Regions from separate parts of the Streptomyces sp. NPDC003016 genome, predicted to be linked through region 2. Evidence: riboswitches for the same ligand, from Rfam matches in the RefSeq annotation. Region 2 holds a riboswitch; each other region holds the start of a gene.
The links. A riboswitch is a leader RNA that binds a small molecule or an ion and turns the genes downstream of it on or off. The one in region 2 is predicted to bind cyclic di-AMP.
Positions count from the first base shown of each region.

Region 1: linked by a shared signal. The riboswitch ahead of ACWDZ4_RS16660 (transglycosylase SLT domain-containing protein) and the one ahead of ACWDZ4_RS30820 (M23 family metallopeptidase) in region 2 are both predicted to bind cyclic di-AMP.
Region 3: linked by a shared signal. The riboswitch ahead of ACWDZ4_RS06045 (transglycosylase family protein) and the one ahead of ACWDZ4_RS30820 (M23 family metallopeptidase) in region 2 are both predicted to bind cyclic di-AMP.
Region 4: linked by a shared signal. The riboswitch ahead of ACWDZ4_RS11545 (M23 family metallopeptidase) and the one ahead of ACWDZ4_RS30820 (M23 family metallopeptidase) in region 2 are both predicted to bind cyclic di-AMP.

Region 1 covers NZ_JBSFTV010000017.1:42,287-47,802, reverse strand. The annotation lists gene ACWDZ4_RS16665 (aspartate/glutamate racemase family protein) at 1-429, opposite strand, end outside; cyclic di-AMP (ydaO/yuaA leader) riboswitch at 2,142-2,302, shown strand; gene ACWDZ4_RS16660 (transglycosylase SLT domain-containing protein) at 2,305-3,063, shown strand; gene ACWDZ4_RS16655 (GntR family transcriptional regulator) at 3,331-3,702, shown strand; gene ACWDZ4_RS16650 (pectate lyase family protein) at 3,951-4,934, opposite strand; gene ACWDZ4_RS16645 (arabinan endo-1,5-alpha-L-arabinosidase) at 5,047-5,516, opposite strand, start outside.
Region 2 covers NZ_JBSFTV010000050.1:13,263-18,778, reverse strand. The annotation lists gene ACWDZ4_RS30825 (GntR family transcriptional regulator) at 150-839, opposite strand; gene ACWDZ4_RS30820 (M23 family metallopeptidase) at 1,010-1,822, opposite strand; cyclic di-AMP (ydaO/yuaA leader) riboswitch at 1,836-2,033, opposite strand; gene ACWDZ4_RS30815 (M16 family metallopeptidase) at 2,268-3,635, opposite strand; gene ACWDZ4_RS30810 (M16 family metallopeptidase) at 3,656-5,035, opposite strand; gene ACWDZ4_RS30805 (DNA gyrase/topoisomerase IV subunit A) at 5,251-5,516, shown strand, end outside.
Region 3 covers NZ_JBSFTV010000005.1:155,233-160,748, reverse strand. The annotation lists gene ACWDZ4_RS06065 (Ppx/GppA phosphatase family protein) at 1-410, opposite strand, end outside; gene ACWDZ4_RS06060 (DUF501 domain-containing protein) at 407-955, opposite strand; gene ACWDZ4_RS06055 (FtsB family cell division protein) at 1,023-1,499, opposite strand; gene eno (phosphopyruvate hydratase) at 1,630-2,916, opposite strand; gene ACWDZ4_RS06045 (transglycosylase family protein) at 3,175-3,912, opposite strand; cyclic di-AMP (ydaO/yuaA leader) riboswitch at 3,916-4,086, opposite strand; gene ACWDZ4_RS06040 (transglycosylase family protein) at 4,354-5,367, opposite strand; gene ACWDZ4_RS06035 (cytochrome P450 family protein) at 5,481-5,516, opposite strand, start outside.
Region 4 covers NZ_JBSFTV010000010.1:184,935-190,450, forward strand. The annotation lists gene ACWDZ4_RS11535 (PP2C family protein-serine/threonine phosphatase) at 1-463, shown strand, start outside; gene ACWDZ4_RS11540 (DUF2332 domain-containing protein) at 354-1,385, opposite strand; cyclic di-AMP (ydaO/yuaA leader) riboswitch at 1,643-1,790, shown strand; gene ACWDZ4_RS11545 (M23 family metallopeptidase) at 1,802-2,929, shown strand; gene ACWDZ4_RS11550 (PrsW family intramembrane metalloprotease) at 3,074-4,618, opposite strand; gene trmB (tRNA (guanosine(46)-N7)-methyltransferase TrmB) at 4,728-5,516, opposite strand, start outside.

The sequences.
Region 1 (5,516 bases), on a different contig from region 2:
GAGGTCGGCCCGCCGCTCCGCCGCGTCCGCCTCCTCCCTGATCAGGTCGCACGTGGGCCCGAAGGTGCTCTCCACCGTGGCGACCACCGCTATGCGGACCGTGTCGCGCTCCGGCGCGGCGGCGACGGCCGCGGCCGCCATCGGACGGTCCAGGCGCAGCACGGGGACACCGAGCCGCGCGCCGTACGCCTCCGCCACCGCGCCGATGGTGGAGCACGTGCAGAGCACGGCCGTGGCCCCGCCCTCACCGACGGCCGCGGCGAGCACCGCGGCGACCTCGGAGTCCGCGGCGCCGGGCCCGCCGGAGCGGGCCCTGGCCAGCAGTTCCTCATGGATCACGTGGCGCATTTCGAGGCCGGGGTGCTCGCGGTCGCGCAACGCCTCGAAGACGGGGACGTGGGCGGGCGAGGTGTGCAGCAGTGTGAGCATGCCCGCGATCCTAGAACGCGATCGGGACGTGTCCCCGGTGCGGAGCAGCCCGGAACACGGTCCGGCGGCGGTGTCAGTGGCGGTGCCTGGGGTCTGTCCTGTCGATCAGCGCAACGGGGACACACATGAGCCGGCGTGCCGAAGAGAGCGGCTGTACCGCGGAACTGACGGGTGATCTGGAGGTTGCCTACCGCGATCCGCGGGAACGGAAGCTCAGGTCCGGAGCAGCTGTGGGCCACCGGCCCCGACGTGGACCGCGCCGCCGAGTGGTGGCTGCGCGAGCTGGGCGCCCCCCCTTCCCGTACCTCTTCGCCTTCTCCCGCTCGCCGTGGAGGAGATGCTGCCGCCCAGTGGAGAGGCGGCCCGCTCCCCGCAGCAGGACCGAGACGAAGACCGGGGCTGGTGGCCGATCCTGCGGCTGCCCGCCCTCGTCGGCCGCGTCGCCGCCGGGGCGAACTGCCTGGACCCCGGCCCCTCGGCCCTGGCGGGTGAGCCGCGGCTGCCGGCCCTGCCGGGGGTCGTCGCCCGGCTCGCCTACCGCACCCCGGCGGGCGATCCGCTTCCGCTGCGCCCCGCGATCGGCGCGGCGACATCCCGGCTGCGTGAGGAGCCGGCCGCGGGGACCGGCCCGCTCACACTCTTCTCGCTGCAGAGCAACTACCCGGGGGGAGACGCCCCTTCCACCGGGGTGCTCACCGCCCACCCGACGGTCACAGAGGTGGGCGACACGACGTACGCCGTACGCCATCTGCGTGTGGATCCCGTCGCGCTCAAGGGGCCTGACGTTCCGTTGCTGGAGTTCCTGGACGCCTGCCTCGACTCCGTGCTCCCCTCCCCGCGGCTGCCCAGCCCTTCCGGGCTGCCCGGCCGTCGCGGACCTGCGGCTGCTGCTGAGCGACGGCTTCGCCGCGCTCGGGGAGCCTCTGGCCGCCGACGGCGACCGGGTCCCGGGCTGGGTGCGGCACCCCGCGCGCCCGGTGCCGCACCTGGCGGAGGAGTGCGCCCAGGTCTGCGGACTGGACGAGGACGCCGCGGTGCTCTCTCTGATGCTGCTCGCCCTGCCGGACCCCTCGGACCGCAACGTCAAGGGGTGGACCGGCCGGAAGCCGGTCCACTTCAAGACTGCGGTGGCCGAACGGGGCGGATCGGAGGTGGTGTTGCGCGCGGACCGGGCGCGGGCGGGCCGTTCCCTCTTCCCGTCGGGCGCCTGGCAGGAGCGCAAGCCGCCGCGCCTCCCCCTGGAGGCGTCGAAGCTCGGCCTGCTGTCACTGGCCAGGGAGCGTCGGCCGACGTCACACCTGGCGGCGGTGCCCTCCGGTCCGCCGCCCTGCTTTTCGCGGATGCGTAGGAGGTCCGTAACGGCTGGAGCCGGCCGGAGAGAGCCCCGAACCCTTGCGATGCAATATCGGGCTAAATGCCTCTATCGCATGCCATATAGCATGCCTGTTGGGGCGGTTGGGCGCCCGCCTTTGACCGGCGGAGCCCCCCAAGTGATATGAGTCACGGCCCACAACGGCATGGCGGAAGCGGTACTGGGCACAGTTCCGGCCCCCAGAAAGAAAGTTGAGTCCTCGCTCAGGGCGAGTGACGGATTTTTCTCCGTCCGGAACCGCGATATGGATCATGCGGAGCAATTTCAGGGCTTGTTCCGCCCGGCCACTCTCGCTTACGGTCACCGTCAATCCGGGTGGACCGCCGAATCCTGCCGCCGTCCGGAAACCACACCCACTCACGTACGGCAGGAGCGGGGGACCCAGGTAAGCCGCCGATCCGGAATGCCGGAACGGCTCGGGGTGAAGTCGCATTCACATGCGGCCGGGCATCTCCAGCCCGAACCCGACAGCTCACCTCGCAGGCGACGGAGAGGAATTCACCATGCCCGCAAAGGGTAAGCACCGTCGTTCCAAGTACGCCTCACTCACTCGGGGCTTCATCGCCGCGGGCACGGGAGGCGCCGCACTCGTCCTCCCGCTCATCGGCGCGACCTCTGCCGGCGCGGCGCCGCAGGCCGTCGCTGCCGAGAAGGCCGACTCCGTCATCTATGCCGTGATGTCCGGCGACTCGCTCTCCAAGATCGCCGGTGACCACTCCGTGGCCGGTGGCTGGGAGAAGCTGTACCAGGACAACCGGGAGGCCGTCGGCGACAACCCCTCGCTGATCCGTCCCGGCCTTGAGCTGACCATCGCCAGGGGGACCGAGGCCAAGGCCGAGGCCGAGAGGCCGGCGTCCGCCTCCGACCGGGCCGACCGTTCCGAGCGGAAGACCGCACCGGCCGCCGAAAGCGACGCCCCCGCCGTGGAATCCGCGTCCTATTCCAACGACCTCGACGGCTGGATCAAGGAATCGCTGGCCATCATGGCCAAGCACGGAATTCCCGGTACGTATGACGGAATTCACCGGAACATCATGCGCGAGTCCTCGGGCAACCCGATGGCCATCAACAACTGGGACTCCAACGCAGCCGCCGGAACGCCCTCCAAGGGGCTTCTCCAGGTGATCCAGCCGACGTTCCAGGCCTATCACGTGCCCGGTACGTCGATGGACAGTTACGACCCGGTCGCCAATATCACCGCCGCGTGCAACTACGCCGCCGACAGGTACGGCTCGATCGACAATGTGAACGGCCCCTACTAGGAGGCCCACGTCGTCGGCCCCGCTCCCCCGCCGTTCAGGCGGTGGGGCGGGGCCGACGGCGTCGTCCGTCCGGGTCGCGGAGGTACGCGAGGTACACCACGCCGGGCCCCAGCCAGACGGGCCCCGGGGCGAGTGTCTCGCCGTCGAGCCGGGGAGAAGGCGAGGGCGGTGCTGAACAGCTGCCCCGGAGCCCGTGCGCGCACGCCGTGCCCGGCAAGCAGCCAGACGTCCAGGTCCCCGGCGGGCTCGGCGAGCTGCCCCACGCGGGTGCCGTCCAGCGGCTCGGCCGCCTCCCGCGGCTGCTCGTGCGACCCGGCGCCCGAGCTGAGCGGCGTCCGCCGGCTGTCCGGCCCCGACGCGGTACGCGCCCGGACAGCCCCGGCCGTGGTCCTGGTCCTGCTGATGCCGGGTGAGCGCCTGCCCGGCACGGCGCACATCGCCACCGCCCTCGGCGTGGCCGAGATCACCGTCCGTCGCGCCCCGGTCCCGCTGTGTGCCGACGGCGTACTGGAACACCGGCGCGGGCGGGGCGGCGGCACGGGCGGGACGCCGGCGACCCGGCCGCCGGGCATCCGGCTCCGGGCACCGTCCTCGCCACCGGCGCCTACCGCTCGGACGCGGAGGCGGTGCACCGGCTGATCGACCACCGGCTCGCCCTGGAGTGCGGCCTCGCCCGCCGGGCGGCCGGCCGCGCGACCGAGGAAGCTCTGGGTCGCCTCGACGGCCCCGCCGCTCACCGTCCCCTCCGGCGTGGTGCTGGCCTGGCGGCGACTCGACCGCTCTGCCCGCCGTACCCCTTGGACGCCCTGCGCTCCGCCCACCACGAGCACCGCGCGCTCCTCGACGCCCTGCGCCGCCGGGACACGGCGGCGGCCGCTGTGCGCCGGTCAGCCGATCCGGCCGGTGCCCGCGCCCGCCGTCACCGAGGAGACGACGGAGGAGGCCGGCTCCGCCGTGTAGCTGTACGGCGGGTTCGTGAAGGAGCCCGTACGGGATATCTCGGTCGCGGCGCCTCCGAGGTCGTTGCCGCGCAGCACCGCGTACCCGTCGACCTCACTGCTGCGGCTGGTGGTCACGGCGAGCTTGGTCGTACGGAAGACGTTGTTCTCGACGAGCATCTGCGCGCCCATGCGGGAGTGCACGGCGGTGTCGGCGCCCTGTACGTAGTTGTCGTAGAAGTGGCCGGTGCCGAAGCGCAGGCTGGGGATGCGCGAGAAGACGTTGCTGAAGTGGTTGTGGTGGTACGTCACGCGCAGGCGCCCGGTGTCCTCGGCCGCGTTGTTGTCGCTGTGGCCGACGAGGCTGCCTTTGAAGTGGTCCTTGAACGTGTTCCAGGACACGGTCACCGAGTCGGACGCGTGCGTGATGTCCAGAAGTCCGTCGTAGTAGTCCTTGTCGCCCTGGTTGCGGTCGGCGGAGAAGGCGTTGTGGTCGATCCACACCTTCGTGGACTTCTGGACGGTGATGCCGTCGGCGGGGGCGACGGGCTTGCTGATGTTCAGGTTACGGACGACGACGTTCGTCTTCTCCTTGATCCGCAGCCCGCCGCCGGTGAAGCCGGAGGACGAACCGACGCCCAGGACGGTGGTGTGGGAGCCGATGTCGACCTGTCCGGACAGCGGGATCAGTCCGGACACCTTCACGACCTTGGCCGAGTCGCCCGCGACGGCGGTCTTGAAGGCGGCGAGCGTGGAGACGGTGGTGGCGGGGGCGTTGCCGCCCCCCGTGGTGCCGGCGCCGAAGCCGACGGGCGCGGCTTCGGCGGCGCCCGCCGAGCCGGGGGCCAGGGTGGTGAGGGCGACGGCCGCCGCACAGCCGGCGGCGAGTGCGGCGAGACGCCGCGGGGTGGCGAGGGTACGGAGATCGCTCATGAGGGGGGTCCTTCCCTGGGTGGGGGGATGAGCGGGGGATGTGAGCCGGGCTCGCGGAGCATCACGCGTCCCGGTCCCGGTGTCCGTGCGTGGTGGTGGCGTCGGTCTGCCGTCAGTAGGCGGTGGGCCAACCGCCGTTCCAGCTCAGCAGGTTGAGGCCGAGCTTGGGGGTGCCGGCGTCATTGCCGTCGTAGTAGTGGTAGACGAGCAGGTCGCCGTCGGTGTCGGGCATGACGTCCTGTCCGCCGGGGCCGATCACCGCGCCCTGGGACGCCATGACCAGGGTGCCGCCGTTGTTGTTCATGGCGACGCCGTTGCGGTCGTAGTACGGCCCGGTGGGACTGGTGGCCCGGCCGACCTTGATCTTGTACGTGGAGGCGGTGCCGCTGCAGCAGGTGTCGTACGAGGCGAAGAGGTAGTAGTAACCGTTCCGCTTGACCACGGTCGGGCTCTCCACCGCCTTCGTCCCGCTGGGCCGCGAGGCGAGCGAGTGGCGGGTGGTGTCGCCCGCGTACTGCTTGCCGGTCCCGGGATCGAGGCGGATCATCTTGATCCCGCTCCACCAGGAGCCGAAGGCCAGCC
Region 2 (5,516 bases):
CGCATTCTCACGAGGGAGCCGCGACATCCCGGATTCGGGACGTCGCGGCTCCTTCGCTTTTGCGCGGAGACAGCTGAGATATACGTCAGGAATTCCGGGCAGCAGAAAAAGCCCCCGCCCATTCGCTTTCTTTGTATACGGCGCATCTGTTAATTGCGGCCGCCCCCGGTGTGTACGGCATGTTGCGAAGTCCTCACGCGTTCCGGCCGTGGGTCGGGGCGCCGCAGCCGGTACGCGGCCACCGCCCGTTCGGCGTGCAGGGCCGTCAGCGCCCGGGCCCGCTGCGCGTCGCCGCGCGCCACGGCGTCCACGATCGTGCCGTGTTCGGCCCAGGACTCGACGGGGCGGGCGGGCTGCTCGACGGCGTACATCCAGGTGATCTTGTGCCTGAGCTGGGTGAGCAGGGCCGTGAGGCCGGGGCTGCCGGACGCCTGGGCGAGCGTCTCGTGGAACCAGCCGCCCAGGGGGCTCAGGCCCTCGCCCTCGCCCCGGCGGGCCCGCTCCTGACCGAGCCTGACCAGGCCGCGCAACACCTTGAGGTGCGCCTCGGTGCGCCGCTGGGCGGCGCGGGCCGCCGCCAGCGGCTCCAGCAGCATTCTGACCTCCAGGAGGTCGGCGGCCTCCTGCGCGGTGGGTTCGGCCACGCAGGCGCCCGCGTGCCGGCGGGTGGTGACGAACCCCTCGGACTCCAGCGTGCGCAGGGCCTCGCGCACCGGGACGCGCGAGACGCCGTAACGGCGCGCCAGCAGCTCTTCGGTGAGCCGGCTGCCCCGCTCGAAGACGCCGGAGACGATGTCGTCACGGATCGCCGTGCATACCGATTGCGCGGGAATGCGCATGAGCGGACCTCCGCCTTGATCCTCGCGAAACGCGGTCGAATGACGCCTGTTCGGCGACTCTATTGCAGCGGCGCGCGATTTCCGACGGGCGGCAGGAATTCATGGATATATTTTGGCCAACGCCGAAGGCCCCGGCGGTAAGCCGGGGCCTTCGGGAAAACCGGGGTGCGTCAGACGTTCACGCCGTGCGCGCGCAGGTACGCGACCGGGTCCATGTCGGAGCCGTACTCGGGAGACGTACGGACCTCGAAGTGCAGGTGCGGGCCCGTCGAGTTGCCGGTCGAACCCGAGAGACCTATCTGCCGGCCCGGGGTGACGGCCTGCCCGACGGAGACGCCGATGGACGACAGGTGGCCGTACTGCGTGTACGTGCCGTCGTTCATCCTGATGACGATGTTGTTGCCGTACGCCCCGCCCCAGCCGGCCTCGACGACGGTGCCCGCACCGACGGCCACGACGGAACTGCCGGACGCGGCCCGGAAGTCGACGCCGGAGTGGCTGCCGGAGGACCAGAGCGAGCCGCCGCTCCGGTAGCCGGTGGTCACGGCGGAACCGGCGACCGGAAGGGTGTAGGCGGTGAGGCGCTCGCGCTCCGCCGCACGGGCGGCGCGCTCCTCGGCCTCGCGCTTCGCACGCTCCTTCTCGGCCCTGGCTTCCGCCTTGCGCCTGGCCTCGGCCTTGCGCGCCGCCTCGGCCCTGCGCTCGGCCTCCGCCTTGTCGGCGGCGTGCTGCTGCGCCTCGGCCTGGGCGGCGATCCGGTCGGCGAGGGAGTCGCCGACGACGAGGGCCTGGGTCAGGCCGGTCGCCTCGACGGAGTGGGCCGCGTCGGCGCTGGTGCCGGCGGCGAGGGCCGGAGAGGCCAGGCTCCCGACGGCGCCGGTCGTCGCGAGGGTGGCAACGCCCGCGAGGCTCGCGCTCCTGCGCGTCAGACGGCCCGGACGGCTCGGACGACGGTGCTTCCCGGTGGCACGGGTGAACGCCATGGAGTGGCTGGTCCTTTCCTTCCTTCTCGCCTACCGGGTTAGCTGACGGGTTCGGAGCAGGAAGGTCTCCTACGGACCCCTTCCGTACGTACGCACGGAAGGACGTCCGATTCACCCCAGGGACTGGGCTCCTCCAGCCGCGAAGACGGCAGGAGGGTGGGTCCCCGGCTCCCCAGGCTCGCGCCTGACGGGGACTCGGCGATGACTGCCCGGTGCCGCGGATGCGGCTCACTGCTGACGGACAGCCGGACCGACGCTAAACGGGACATCTTTCAATCACCAAAAAGACCCCGCACTTTGTAACGCACCCCACAGGTCAGAAAGGCAACCTCCGCAACAAAACGGACATACGCCAAGGACCCCGGCAGCCTGTCGGCCACCGGGGTCCCTCCACCTCCCGTGGTGAGGGAGTTGCGCAATCGGCTCGGCTCGAACGGACGGACCGTCAGCCGGCGACCACCGTCACGTCACCGATGCCGAGCGCCCTGACGGGCTCCTCGATCTGCGACGCGTCCCCGACGAGGACCGTGACCAGACGGTCCTCGGGGAAGGCGCTGACGACCGCCGCAGTGGCCTCCACCGTGCCCGTCTCAACGAGGCGGGCGTACAGCTGGGCCTGGAAGTCGTCCGGCAGGTGCTGCTCGACCTGGTCGGCGAGCGTGCCGGCGACGGCCGCCGCCGTCTCGTACTTGAGCGGTGCGACACCCACCAGGTTCTGCACGGCGACGTCGCGCTCGGCGTCGGTGAGGCCCTCGGCCGCGAGGGTGCGCAGCACCTTCCACAGGTCTTCGAGCGCCGGGCCCGTGGACTCCGTGTCCACCGAGCCGCTGATCGCCAGCATCGCGGCGCCCGATCCGTCGGGAGCGGAGCGCAGCACCTGGCCGAAGGCGCGCACGCCGTACGTGTAGCCCTTCTCCTCGCGCAGGACGCGGTCCAGGCGGGAGGTGAGCGTGCCGCCCAGGCAGTACGTGCCGAGGACCTGGGCCGGCCAGACGCGGTCGTGCCGGTCGGGGCCGATCCGGCCGATGAGCAGCTGCGTCTGGACCGCGCCGGGGCGGTCCACGATGACCACACGGCCGGTGTCGTCGGCCGTCACCGGCGGTACGGGGCGGGGCTCGGCGGTGTCGCCCTTCCACGCCCCCAGGGTGTCGGCCAGTACGGCGTCCAGGTCGGTGCCGTCGAGGTCGCCGACGATCACGGCGGTGGCGGTCGCGGGACGCACGTGCGCCGCGTAGAAGCCCTTCACGGCGGCGGAGTCGATGCGCTTGACCGTCTCCTCGGAGCCCTGGCGCGGACGCGACATGCGCGAGGTCGCCGGGAACAGCTCCTTGGAGAGCTGCTTGGCGGCGCGGCGGGACGGGTTGGCCGTCTCGTGCGGGATCTCGTCGAGCCGGTTGGCCACCAGCCGCTCGATCTCGCCGTCCGCGAAGGCGGGCGCGCGCAGCGCGTCGGCGAGCAGGCCGAGCGCCTTGGGCAGCCGGGAGACCGGGACCTCCAGGGAGACCCGGACGCCCGGGTGGTCGGCGTACGCGTCGAGCGTGGCGCCGCAGCGCTCCAGCTCGGCGGCGAACTCCTCGGCGGAGTGCTTGTCGGTGCCCTCGGAGAGGGCCCGCGACATGATCGTGGCCACACCGTCGAGGCCCTCGGGCTCGGCCTCCAGGGGGGCGGCGAGGAAGACCTCGACGGCCATGACCTGCTGGCCGGGGCGGTGGCAGCGCAGGACGGTCAGGCCGTTGGGCAGGGAGCCGCGCTCGGGGGCGGGGAACGCCCACGGCGTGGGGGTGCCCGCCTGCGGCTGGGGGTGGAATTCCATGCTCACGGCTGCGGTGTCGGTCACTTGTCCGCCCCTTCCTGCGTACCGGCCGCACCGGCGGCGTCTGCGGTGTCGTCGGCTGCGGCTGCGTCCGCCGCGGGTGTCGGCTCGTACACCAGGACCGCGCGGTTGTCCGGGCGCAGGCGGGCCTCGGCGGCCGCCTGGACCTCCTCCGCCGTGATGTCCAGGACGCGCTGGACGGCGGTCAGCGCGAGCTGGGGGTCGCCGAACAGGACGGCGTACCGGCAGAGTTCGTCGGCGCGGCCCGCGACCGTACCGAGCCGGTCGAGCCACTCGCGCTCCAGCTGGGCCTGCGCGCGCTCCATCTCCTCGGGCGTGGGGCCCTCGGCGGCGAAGCGGGCCAGCTCCTCGTCGACCGCGCGCTCGATGTCGGGCACCTCGACGCCGGCCGACGTCTTGACGTCCAGCCAGCCCAGCGAGGGGGCTCCGGCGAGGCGCAGCAGCCCGAAACCGGCGGCGACGGCCGTCCGGTCGCGGCGGACCAGGCGGTTGTGCAGCCGGGAGGACTCGCCGCCGCCGAGGACGGTGAGGGCCAGGTCGGCGGCGTCGGCCTCGCGGGTGCCGTCCTGCGGCAGCCGGTAGGCGGCCATCAGCGCGCGGGCCGGGACCTCTTCGTGGATCTCCTCGCGGAGCTCCTCGCCGATGATGTCGGGCAGCGTCCCGTCGCGCGGCGGCTGCTTGCCGTCGTGGGACGGGATGGAGCCGAAGTACTTCTCGATCCAGGCGAGGGTCTGCTCCGGGTCGATGTCGCCGACGACCGAGAGCACCGCGTTGTTGGGCGCGTAGTACGTACGGAAGAAGGCGCGCGCGTCCTCGAGGGTCGCGGCGTCCAGGTCGGCCATCGAACCGATCGGCGTGTGGTGGTACGGGTGGCCCTCCGGGTAGGAGAGGGCGGTCAGCTTCTCGAACGCGGTGCCGTACGGAACGTTGTCGTACCGCTGGCGGCGCTCGTTCTTGACGACGTCGCGCTGGTTCTCCATGGACTCCTCGTCGAGCGCGGAGAGCAGCGAGCCCATCCGGTCGGCTTCCAGCCACAGAGCCAGCTCCACCTGGTGGGCGGGCATCGTCTCGAAGTAGTTGGTGCGCTCGAAGCTGGTCGTGCCGTTGAGCGAACCGCCCGCACCCTGCACCAGCTCGAAGTGGCCGTTGCCCTTGACCTGTGCCGAGCCCTGGAACATCAGGTGCTCGAAAAGGTGAGCAAGACCGGTACGGCCCTTGACCTCGTGGCGTGAGCCCACGTCGTACCAGAGGCAGACCGCGGCGACCGGGGTCAGGTGGTCCTCGGAGAGCACCACGCGCAGGCCATTGGCCAGCCGGTGCTCGGTCGCTGTCAGGCCGCCGGAACCGGCCTGCGCTGTGGCCGTGTGACCCATGGGCATGTACGTCCCTTCGATCGCGATATGGAGAAGTCCTGCCACTGTATGCAAGCGCACTGACGCCTGGCGAAGTTCCCGGCCGGTGTACGCCCTCAGGGAACGCCCGAGCAGGCGCTACGGACGGGTCGGGGTCGGCGTTGTCAGTGGACCGGTCCACAATGGTCGGCATCAGACCCAAGAATCCACCCCGACAGAACCGCGAAGGAGCCGCAGCCGCGATGGCCCGCCGCAGCACGAAGACCCCGCCGCCGGACGATGCGTTCGAGGAGAAGATCCTCGATGTCGACGTCGTCGACGAAATGCAGGGCTCCTTCCTCGAGTACGCGTACTCGGTGATCTACTCGCGAGCGCTGCCCGACGCCCGCGACGGCATGAAGCCGGTGCACCGACGCATCGTCTACCAGATGAACGAGATGGGGCTGCGGCCCGACCGCGGCTATGTGAAGTGCGCCCGCGTCGTCGGCGAGGTGATGGGCAAGCTGCA
Region 3 (5,516 bases), on a different contig from region 2:
AGGTAGGGCCCGGTCAGGTCCTCGCGGCCGGTCAGCTCCCTGGTCGCGCCGGTGAAGGAGAACTCGGCCTCCTGGTCACCGGTGATCACCTCGGGCTCCACGCCCAGGATGTCGTGGACGCCGCGTACGAAGTCCTCGCGGTTCTCGGCGTCGCGGGAGGCCGAGGTGGCGACGAACCTGACCTTCTCGACGCCGTGCGCCGCGATGGCCTCGGCGTACTCGCGGCAGGCGGCGAAGGTGCGCTCCAGCGCCTCGGGGGCCAGGCGCCCGGTGCGGTCGACGTCCTGGCCGAGCCGCACGATCCGCATCCGGCGGTCGATGTCGGTCAGCTCGCCCGTGGCGGGGTCGGCGTCGGCGACGAGCAGGCGGATGGAGTTCGTACCGCAGTCGATGGCGGCCACCCGGGTCACTTGGCGTCCTCCTGGCCGGTGTCGCCCTCGGCGCACGGCGTCACGCACGGGCCCTTGGCCCACCACTCGGGCAGCAGCGCGAGCGCCTCGTCGCCGAACGGGTTCACCCCGGGGCCGGCCGCCAGCGCGTGGCCGACCAGGACGTGCAGGCACTTCACGCGGTCCGGCATGCCGCCGGCGCTCGGGAAGCCCTGGAGCACCTCGATCGCGTCGCGGCGCCGGATGTAGTCCTCGTGGGCGGCGCGGTAGGCGGCGGCCAGCTCGGGGTCCTCGGCGAGGCGGTCCTGCATCTCCTTCATCAGGCCGGAGCCCTCCAGGGTGCCGATCGCCCCGGCAGCGCGCGGGCAGGTCAGGTAGTACAGCGTCGGGAACGGCGTGCCGTCCTCCAGGCGCGGGGCCGTCTCGACCACGTCCGGCTGTCCGCACGGGCAGCGGTGCGCGATGGCGCGCAGTCCGCGCGGCGGGCGGCCCAGCTGCAGCTTGAACGCGGCGATGTCCGCCTCGGTGGGCTCGGTGCGCGGGGTGGTCGGGGGTGCGGCGTCCATGCGTGCGTTCGTGCCTTCGTGTGTGTCGTGACTGCTGATGACTGGTTGCTGCGCTGCTGACCGCCGGTCACCCGGCCGGGCGGTCGGCCTGGTCGACACCGTCCCAGAGGTTGGTGTACCAGGGACGGCCGGTGCCCGCCCGGTCGTCGCGGCGCTTGTCGCGGGCGCCGGGGTCGACGACGGTGAAGCCCGTCTCCCCCGGCCGTACGAGGTGGAGGTGCTCGCGGGCGAGGCGCTCGATGTACGCGTCGTCCTTGAGCCGGGCCTTCTCGTCGCGGAGCTCCTCGACGCGCCGGCCGGCCTCCCGCATCTTGCGCTGCTGGTCGGCGATCTCGCCGCGCTGCGACACGTACTGACGCATCGGATAGGCGAGGGCCACGATCAGCGAGCACAGGACCAGGACGAGGAGCGCGGCCCGGCCGGTGAGCCGGGAGCGGCGGGCCTGACGGCGGTTCTGCGAGCGGTAGACGCGGGCGGCGGTCTGCTCGCCGAGCACCCGCAGCCTGGTCGCGGTGGAGAACCGGTCCCGGTCCTTCCCGGCCATGTCTCCCGCCTCCCCTGCCGTTACGCACGTACGTCCCCGGACACGGTACGGGACCGCGGCCGGGGACGTACGGACGACTGGCTGTGCTGTTACGCCGTGGCTGGTGCGCCGTGACTGGTGCGCCTCGCGGTTACGCCTTGAAGCGCGGGAAGGCGGAGCGGCCGGCGTACACCGCCGCGTCGTCGAGGATCTCCTCGATGCGCAGCAGCTGGTTGTACTTGGCGACGCGCTCGGAGCGGGCCGGGGCGCCGGTCTTGATCTGGCCGCAGTTGGTGGCGACGGCGAGGTCGGCGATGGTGACGTCCTCGGTCTCGCCGGAGCGGTGCGACATCATGCACTTGAAGCCGTTGCGCTGCGCGAGCTCGACGGCGTCCAGGGTCTCGGTCAGCGAACCGATCTGGTTGACCTTGACGAGCAGCGAGTTGGCGGCGCCTTCCTCGATGCCGCGCGCCAGGCGCTCCGGGTTGGTGACGAAGAGGTCGTCGCCGACGATCTGGACCTTGGTGCCCAGCTTGTCGGTGAGCGCCTTCCAGCCGGCCCAGTCGTCCTCGTAGAGCGGGTCCTCGATGGAGACGAGCGGGTACGCCGCCACGAGCTCCTCGTAGTACTCCGTCATCTCGGCGGCCGAGCGGGACTTGCCCTCGAACTCGTAACTGCCGTCCTTGTAGAACTCGGAGGCGGCGACGTCGAGCGCGAGCGCGATCTGCTCACCGGGGACGTAACCGGCCTGCTTGATCGCCTCCAGGATGAGGTCGAGCGCGGCGCGGTTGGAGTCCAGGTTCGGGGCGAAGCCGCCCTCGTCGCCGAGGCCGGTGGACAGGCCCTTGGACTTCAGGACGGACTTGAGGGTGTGGTAGACCTCCGTGCCCCAGCGCAGGGCCTCGGAGAAGGACTCGGCGCCGATCGGCGCGATCATGAACTCCTGGATGTCGACGTTGGAGTCGGCGTGCGACCCACCGTTGAGGATGTTCATCATCGGAACGGGCAGCAGGTGCGCGTTCGGGCCGCCGAGGTAGCGGAAGAGGGGGAGGTCGGACGCCTCGGAGGCGGCGTGCGCGACGGCGAGGGAGACGCCGAGGATGGCGTTGGCGCCGAGGGAGCCCTTGTTCTCGGTGGCGTCCAGGTCGAACATGGCCTGGTCGATCAGGCGCTGCTCGGTGGCGTCGTAGCCGACGAGCTCCGGGCCGATCTGCTCGATGACGGCGAGGACGGCCTTCTCGACACCCTTGCCCTGGTAGCGGTTCGGGTCACCGTCGCGAAGCTCAATGGCCTCGAACGCTCCGGTGGAGGCACCGGACGGAACAGCAGCACGACCGGTGCTGCCGTCGTCGAGGCCGACCTCGACCTCGACCGTGGGATTGCCTCGGGAGTCCAGGATTTCCCGGGCTACGACGACGTCGATGGACGGCACGAGCATCTCCTTCTGGGATGTGACGCTAGGGGTGCAGGGTCACTTTGGCCTTGCGACAAGAGCCTAACCGGCTCGGGGGCATCGATCGGCCGTTCGCCCGCCCGCTGGGACAAGAAGACGCCCGAATCCCCGCAATAGCGGACGTAACTCTGGGATGTGCGGGACGGCGTTCCGGACTACTGATCGGTAAGGGGAAAGGGGAAACCCCGGCCCGGCGCGCACGGGGGAGCGCGCCGGACCGGGGTGCTCCGGAGGGGAGGCGGGTCAGCCGAGGTGCAGCTGCTGGCCCACGTAGATGACATCGGCGTCGTCGACGATGTCCTTGTTCAGCTCGAAGAGCTTCTCCCAGCCGCCCTTGACCTTCTTCGCTTCGGCGATCTTGCCGAGGGTGTCGCCGGACTTGACCTTGTACTCGCCGTCGCCCTTCTTGATGGTCTTCGGGGCGGCGGGCTTCGCGGTCTCGGCCTTCGGCGCGGAGCGGACCTCGCTGCGCGAGGCGGGCTGCTCGGCGGCGCGCGGGGCGGCCTGCTCCTGCGTCTGCTGCGGCTGGGGCGCGGCCTTCTGCTGCTGCGGCTGCTGCTGCTGCTGCTGCGAGGAGCCGGAGGTGTCGACACCCGGGTCGACACCGTCGTTGGTCAGGCCGCCGGCACCGGCGCAGGCCCAGGCGCCCGGGCCCTGCATGTCGAGGAGCTTCTCGGCGGTGGCTATCTGCTGGGCCTTGGATGCCTTGTCGGCGGTGGGGGCGTACTGCGTGCCGCCGGCGGCGGCCCAGCTGGACGCGGAGAACTGCAGGCCACCGTAGTAACCGTTGCCCGTGTTGATGGACCAGTTGCCGCCGGACTCGCACTGGGCGACAGCGTCCCAGGTCTCGACGGAGGCGGCGGAGGCCGACGTCGCGCCCATCAGCGGGACGGCGACAGCGGCGCCGGTGATGCCGGCGAACGTGGCGATGCGAGTGACCTTGGACGGACGACGGTGCTTGGCCTTGCCGGAAAACAGCATGCGACATCTCCTCACCGACGCCTACGAGGTGAGCTGTCGGGTTCGGGCCAATGAGTGCCCGGCCGCGCGATCTGTGTCGCGCGCCTTAACCCCAAGCCGGTTCCGTCCGTCTTGCGACGTCCGGGCCCGGCGCCTACCTGGGTCCCCCGCTCCTGCCTACGGCGCTTTACGCGTCAGTTCCCCCCGGCCGCCGGCAGGATTCGGCGTGACGGTCGACGGGGCCCGCGGTGGCGAGCGGTTCGACCGTAAACACATGAGCCCGTGATGTTCAAAGAGGAGCATCGCGGAAATATCACCCATTTACCCTCCCCCCTGATCCCCATCCGCGCAGGTCAGGGGCGAGACTGACGGACCGTTCGGGCCGACCGTGTGAAGTGAGGCAAAGAGATCCATGTCTCACTGACACCAATGGGGACATAGCGGCCCGAACTGCCCCCGATTTCAGTCCAGATCGAGGCTTTGGCCAGGGACGATGAGGTCCGGATCGGACCCGACGGCCTTCTCGTTCGCGGCGTAGAGCGCCGGCCAGCCGCCGCGCACGTCGTGCGCGTCGGCGATGGCCCAGAGGTTGTCGCCGGCGCGGACGGTGTAACCCTGGTCCGCGTCCTCGCCCTTGCCCGCGTCCGCTTCCTGCCCTTGCTCTTGCTCCCGGGCGCCGGACGTGTCGACCGCGTCACGTGTCGGTCCGTCACCTCGCGAGGCATGGCGGCCCGATTCGCGGTCGATGCCCGAATCGCCAGATATGACGTCCGCGTCCTCCCGGGCCCCCGCGCCGCGGTGCCTGCCCTGGGAGGCGCCCTTCTCGGAGGTGGCCCCAGCGACCTCACGGGCGGGCGCACCGGGCTTCTCGGCGGCGGCGCCGGCCTCGGCCTCCGCGGAGTCGGCAGCGCCGGCCGGCGGGGTCGTCGCCGGCTCGGCGGACTTCCCGGCCCCGGCCGCCTTCCCGCCCGAGGAAGCCTTCGGGGCCGTAGTGCTCGCCGGCGCCTCGGCCGACGTGTCGGCCTTGGAGCCGGCCTTGGAGCCGGCCTTCGGCGCGGCTTCCGGCCCGGCGGTCGCGCCGCCGCCCGGCGCGGCGTCCTCATCCTCCGTCAGGCCCGAGATGGGCGCGCAGCTCGGCCACGCCTGCGGTCCCTGTTCGGCCAGTACCTTCTCGGCCACCTGGATCTGCTGCGAGCGGCTGGCGAGGTCGGCGCGCGGCGCGTACGCCGTACCGCCGAAGCGCTGCCAGAGTTCCGGCGAGAACTGGAGTCCGCCGTAGTAGCCGTTGCCGAGGTCGGCGCTCCACATGCCGCCGCTCTCACAGTCGGCCACCCGGTCCCAGGTCGTGGCTTCGGCAGCGTTCGCGCCGGTCGCGCCGAGCAGCGGGATGGCGATGGCCGATCCGGCGACTCCTGCCGCGACGACGAGAGCTGGAGCCTGACGGGGGCGGCGGTGTCTACCGTTCCCGGAGCGCATGCGGTGGCCTTTCGAGTGACGGCTGAGGTTGACGGTGAACGTAGCCGCACTCGAACGTCTGTCACAAGTCGATACAGCGGAGATCACATGAAGGTCTCGCCCGTGACGCGCCGTCACTTCCGTTCTGCCCCGAACTGCACGGGCAAGGT
Region 4 (5,516 bases), on a different contig from region 2:
GTACGCCGACGGGGATCTCACGGAGATCGTGCCGACCGAGGCCGCGCTGCCGCTGGGGATGGGCGAGCTGGCGGCCTGGCCCGACCGGGCCCAGGAATGCGCGTTCCCGCCGGGCGCCACGCTGCTGCTCTTCACGGACGGCCTCTCCGAGGCCAGGAACGCCGCCGGTGTCTTCTACGATCCGCCCGCGCGGCTGCGCGGGCGGATCTTCCCGGGACCCGAGGAGCTGCTGGACGCGATCACCGACGACGTACGGCTGCACACGCACGGGGCCGCCACGGACGACATGGCCCTGCTGGCGGTCGCACGGCCCGCCGAGGGGCAGCCGGACCGCCGTCGGACCGTGAGCCTGGTCAGGCGGGTGGCGGCGCACTCGCCGCACCTGTCGCACCCGCCTCTCCCGTCGCACTCGTCGCACTCGTCGCACCGAACCAGTGCAGACCCTGGCCGTGCGGAGCCGTGAAGGCGACCGCGCGCTCGTCGAGGGCGAGGGTGAGCAGGTGCTCGTCGTCGGGGGCGGGGGCATCGAGCCAGGGCAGCACGGTGTGGTGCTCGTTGGAGATCCAGTGGCCCGGCAGCGCGCGGACGAGCGCGGCGAACTCCTCGCGGCGGGCGAGCGGCAGGTAGGTCAGTACGGCGGTGTGGAAGACGACCAGGGTGGCGTCCGCCGGGGCGTCGGCGGCCAGCGCCGGGAGGTGGTCGACGAGGTCGCCGCGGACGATGCGGGGGCGGGGCGCCGTACGTACGGCCTCGATGGCGGCGAGCTGCTGGCGCGGGCGCTCCGCACGGCCCGGCCAGATCAGCGACTGGAGCCAGCGGACGTCGTCCTCGTCGGTGGGGTCGAGGGGGTCGAGGTCGATGCCGGCGCGCCAGGCGATGTCGGGCAGCGCGGTGGGCAGGGGCACGGGACCCTCCGTACGGCAGTCGAAGGTGACGGGGGAGGAGCCCAGGACGGCGCCGCCGTCGTAGCGGTAGGCGTAGCGGTCGGGGTGGAGGCACAGGCCGGCGGAGGCGCCGACCTCGATGAGGGCGAGGGGCTGCGGGAGCGCGGCGAGGAGGGGCAGCAGGGTGGCGCAGCGGGCGGGCTCGTTGGTCTGGGTGAAGCGGGTCAGCACGACGGCGCGTACGGCGTCCCAGTGGGCCAGGGTCCAGGCGCGGAAGGACACCCACCGCTCGTGGGGGCCGCCGAGGAAACGGACGGCGGCGAGGAGGAGGTTGGGCTGCTGCTTGTTGCCGGGCGGCAGGGCGGCGATGAGGGCGCAGAGCTCCTCGTCCTCGCTGATGCGGGCGGTGAGTTCGGCGTAGCCGGGGGAGACGCCCTGCGCCTGCTGTTCGGAGAACTCGCGGTAGCGGCCGGCCACGGACCGCGTGCTGTTGGCAACCATGGTGACGAAGCTAGTCCGGCGACACTGTGTAGTCGTAAGACGCCCCTGCGCATAACAATTGACGAACCGTCACCACTTCGAGGTTTCGGAATGTCGATCGGGGGCATGGCAACTCGCCCCGCTGTGACCATATGTGTGGCGATTGGTCCGTGCCAATATCGTTAACGATCACCTGGAACGGCTTGGAAAGCGGACCCGGTGTCTATTAACGTTCGATAACGCAGCGCGGTCGTCCCAGTCGTCACAAGAGACGACACCGTGCGCACGCGCCGAATTCCGCAAGGGAACCGGGGAACCACGTTCCTTGGGGTGAATCGGACTCCTTCGTACCTACGAGGAGGCCCGTAGGAGACCTTCCTGCTCCGAACCCGTCAGCTAACCCGGTAGGCGAGAAGGAAGGAAAGGAGCACGCCTCCGTGGCGTCCAACAGGCCTGCCCCCGAAGCACCCCTGCCCTCTTACGGGTACGAGGTACCGAACGTTCCGAACGCCGCCGGGATTCCCGGTGGCGCCGAGGGAACCTGGGGAGAGTGGAACCCCACCGAGGAGTCCATCCGGCCCGTACGCGGCCGTCATCGCGTCGTCAAGCAGCGCGGCGGAATCGGCCGCAGTTCCACCGTTCTCGGTGTCGGCGTCATCGCCGCGGTCGGCGCGGGCGGCATAGCCACCGCGCAGGACAAGCCGGCCGTCTCGATCTCCCTTCCCGACGCGATAGCGGACTCGCTGCCCGACGCCGAGTCCCTTCCCGGCATAGGCTCCTTGATGTCCGACGACGCGGGCTCCGGATCGGGCTCCGGCGTTCAGGCGGGTACGGGCACGGCGGGCGAAACGATCCTGGCGGCCGCCCCGCTCACCACCGCGGGCGTCACCACCGCCGACGCGCGGCAGGGCACCACCGACGCGGGCGAGGCGCTGCGCGCCCGCATCCTCCAGCAGGCCGAGCAGCAGCAGGACGCCGCCGACGCCGAGGCCAAGGTGGCCGCCGAGGCGAAGGCCGCCGAGCAGGCCGCGGCCGAGGCGGCCGAGCAGCAGAGCGCGGCGGAGGCCAAGGCCGAGGAGGAGAAGCGGAAGGCCGAGGAGGAGAAGCGACAGGCGGAGGAAGAGGCCGCGCGCAAGGCCGAGCAGGAGCGGCTCGCCAAGCTGGCCGCCAGCTACTCGCTGCCGACCTCGTCGTACACGCTCACCTCCACCTACGGCCAGTCCGGCTCGATGTGGTCCTCCGGCCAGCACACCGGCCTGGACTTCGCCGCCCCGACGGGTACGCCGGTCAAGGCCGTGCACGGCGGCACCATCACGTCGGCGGGCTGGTCGGGTGCGTACGGCTACCGCATCGTCCTGGAGCTCCCGGACGGCACGGAGGTCTGGTACTGCCACCTCTCCTCGATGACCGCCACCTCCGGGGAGGTCGGAACGGGCGACGTCATCGGCCGCGTGGGCGCCACCGGCAATGTGACGGGAGCGCACCTCCACCTCGAAGTGCACACGCCCGGCGGCGCCGGCGTCGACCCGGCCGCGTGGCTGCGGGACAAGGGCCTCACGGTCTGACGGCCGGCCGGTGGCCCGGACGGCCTGCTGCCCCGGACGGCCCGGTGGTCCGGTGGTCCGGTGGCCTGACGGTATGTCCCGCGGTTCCCCTCAGTCCCCGGCAGTCCTGGCACACACCCCCCGTCGCCAGGGCTGCCGGCTCTGTTACCGCTGCTGCCGGTACGGGTTGTAGACGGCGTGGTCCCGGTGCGGGGCGGGGCGCTGGGGCGGCGGTCCGTACCACGGCGCCGGTGACGGCCGTGGGTGCGGCCGGGACTGCCGCGGGGGCGGTGGCGGGGCCCATGCCCGGCTCGTCGCCCACGCCGCGTACTCCAGCGCCGGTCCGGCCACGTCCCTGCGCTGCCACAGGTGGTGCAGCAGCTCCTGCTCGCGTGCCGCGAAGTCCGGGCCCACCGCGCCGCGGTGGGCCCGGTGGCGCAGGAAGGCCAGGGACGTCGCGAAGACCTCGTACTCGGCGACGGCACGGGCGGCGGCACGGGCGGCGGCCCGGGACGGGGCCCGCCCGCCGGATGCTGCCCGGCTTCCGTACGCACTGCCCCCGTACGCACTGCCCCCGTACGGACCGCTCCCGTGCGGACCGTTTCCGTTTCCGTTTCCGTACGTACCGCTCCCGTACGCGCGCGCCGCCGCGTCCCGTGCCAGCGAACGGGCCCGCATCGAGGCGAGCGTGAACGGCTCGGCCGGCCGCAGCCAGCCGGCGGCGGCGTAGGCGGGCAGCTCGGCGGCGATCGTGCGCAGCTCGCGCTGGCGTGTCCAGATCACCAGCCAGGTCAGCAGCGCGAAGGCGGGGACCATGAAGGCGGCGTACACCGCGTAGAAGCCGTACGTCCCGAAGACCGCGGAACCGTTCCACAGGGCGTGCACGCCCATCGCGAGCACCAGACCGAGCAGCGGCAGCGCGATCCGCCGCCACCGGCCCGGGCGTCGCTGCGGTGCGAGCGCGGCGAGCCCGAAGCCGATGCCCGTCAACACCGTGAACAGCGGGTGCGCGAACGGCGACATCACGATGCGTACGAAGAAGGTCGCCGCGGTCACCGAGGCGAGGCCGTAGGCGCCCGCCTCCTGGTCCTGGCCGAAGGCGGTGCCGAGGTAGAGGATGTTCTCGGTGAAGGCGAAGCCGGTCGCCGTGAAGCCGGCGACGACCACTCCGTCGACGATGCCGGTGAAGTCCCGTCTGCGGAACAGGAAGATCAGCAGTATCGCCACCGCCTTCGCGCTCTCCTCGACGACCGGGGCTATCACCGTCGCGCCCAGGGATTCGGCCCCCGCCGGGTCGGCGGTGGCCGTGGCTATCCAGCGGGTCGCGAAACTGTTCGCGATGATCGCGACGAGGGCCGCGGCGAACGCGCCCCAGGCGAAGGCGAAGGCGAGGTTCCGCCAGGGTTCGGGCTCCACCCGGTCCAGCCAGCGGAACGCGGCGGCCAGCAGCGGCACCGGCAGCACCGCCAGTCCCAGGCCGACCAGGAAGCCCTGGGTGCCGGTCTGGTCGCGGACGATCGCCAGGATCACCAGGGCACAGAGCGCGAGCAGCGTGATCACCGCGCCCGCGCGCACCGCCCTGGTGCGCCACCAGGCGCGGCGCGGCTTGTAGCGCCAGTGCGCAGGCGGCGGTACGGCGGTGAACTGCGGCTGCTGCTCACAGTCCGGGACCGCCGGGTGGTGCCGGGGGTGCGGAGGCGACTCGTACACCCGACGACCCTAACGAGAGGCACTGACAGCCGTGACAGCCGGTGATGCCCAGGAGTTCTGCCTGCTGGCTCTGCCTGCCGGTTCTGCCCACGGGTACTACTTGCGGCTGCTACTTGCGGCGGAACAGCAGGTCGTGCACGACATGGCCCTTGTCGAGCCCTTGTCCCTCGAAGCGGGTGAGCGGCCGGAATCCGGGCCTGGGCGCGTAGCCGCCGTCCGGCACGGTGTTCTCGAAGTCGGGGTGCGCGGTGAGCACTTCCAGCATCTGCTCGGCGTACGGCTCCCAGTCGGTCGCGCAGTGCAGGATCGCGCCGGGCGCGAGGCTGGGCGCGGCGAGGGAGAGGAATTCGGGCTGGATGAGGCGCCGCTTGTGGTGGCGCTTCTTCGGCCACGGGTCGGGGAAGTAGACGCGCAGCCCGGCGAGGGAGGCGGGCGGCAGCATCTCGCGGAGCAGGATGATCGCGTCGCCGTTGGCGACCCGGACGTTGGTGAGACCGGCGCGCTCGGCGAGACCGAGCAGGTTGCCCTGCCCGGGTGTGTGCACGTCGACGGCGAGGATGCCGGTGCCGGGGGCTTCGGCGGCCATCTGCGCGGTGGCTTCGCCCATGCCGAACCCGATCTCCAGCACCACCGGCATTTCGCGGCCGCCGAAGAGCTCGTCGAGGTCGAGGACGCGCTGCCCGTCGATGTCCAGGCCCCACTGGGGCCAGAGCCGCTCCAGTGCCTCGGCCTGCCCCGTGGTCACCCGGCTGCGCCGCGGCTGGAAGCTGCGGATCCGCCGCTCGTGGTGCGACCCGGCGGGGTCGGGCGCGGGACCGCCGGGGAAGCGGGGCTCGCCCTTCGCTCGGTGGAAGGGGGAGACGTGGTGGGCGGCGTCGGGACGGACGCTGGAGGACTC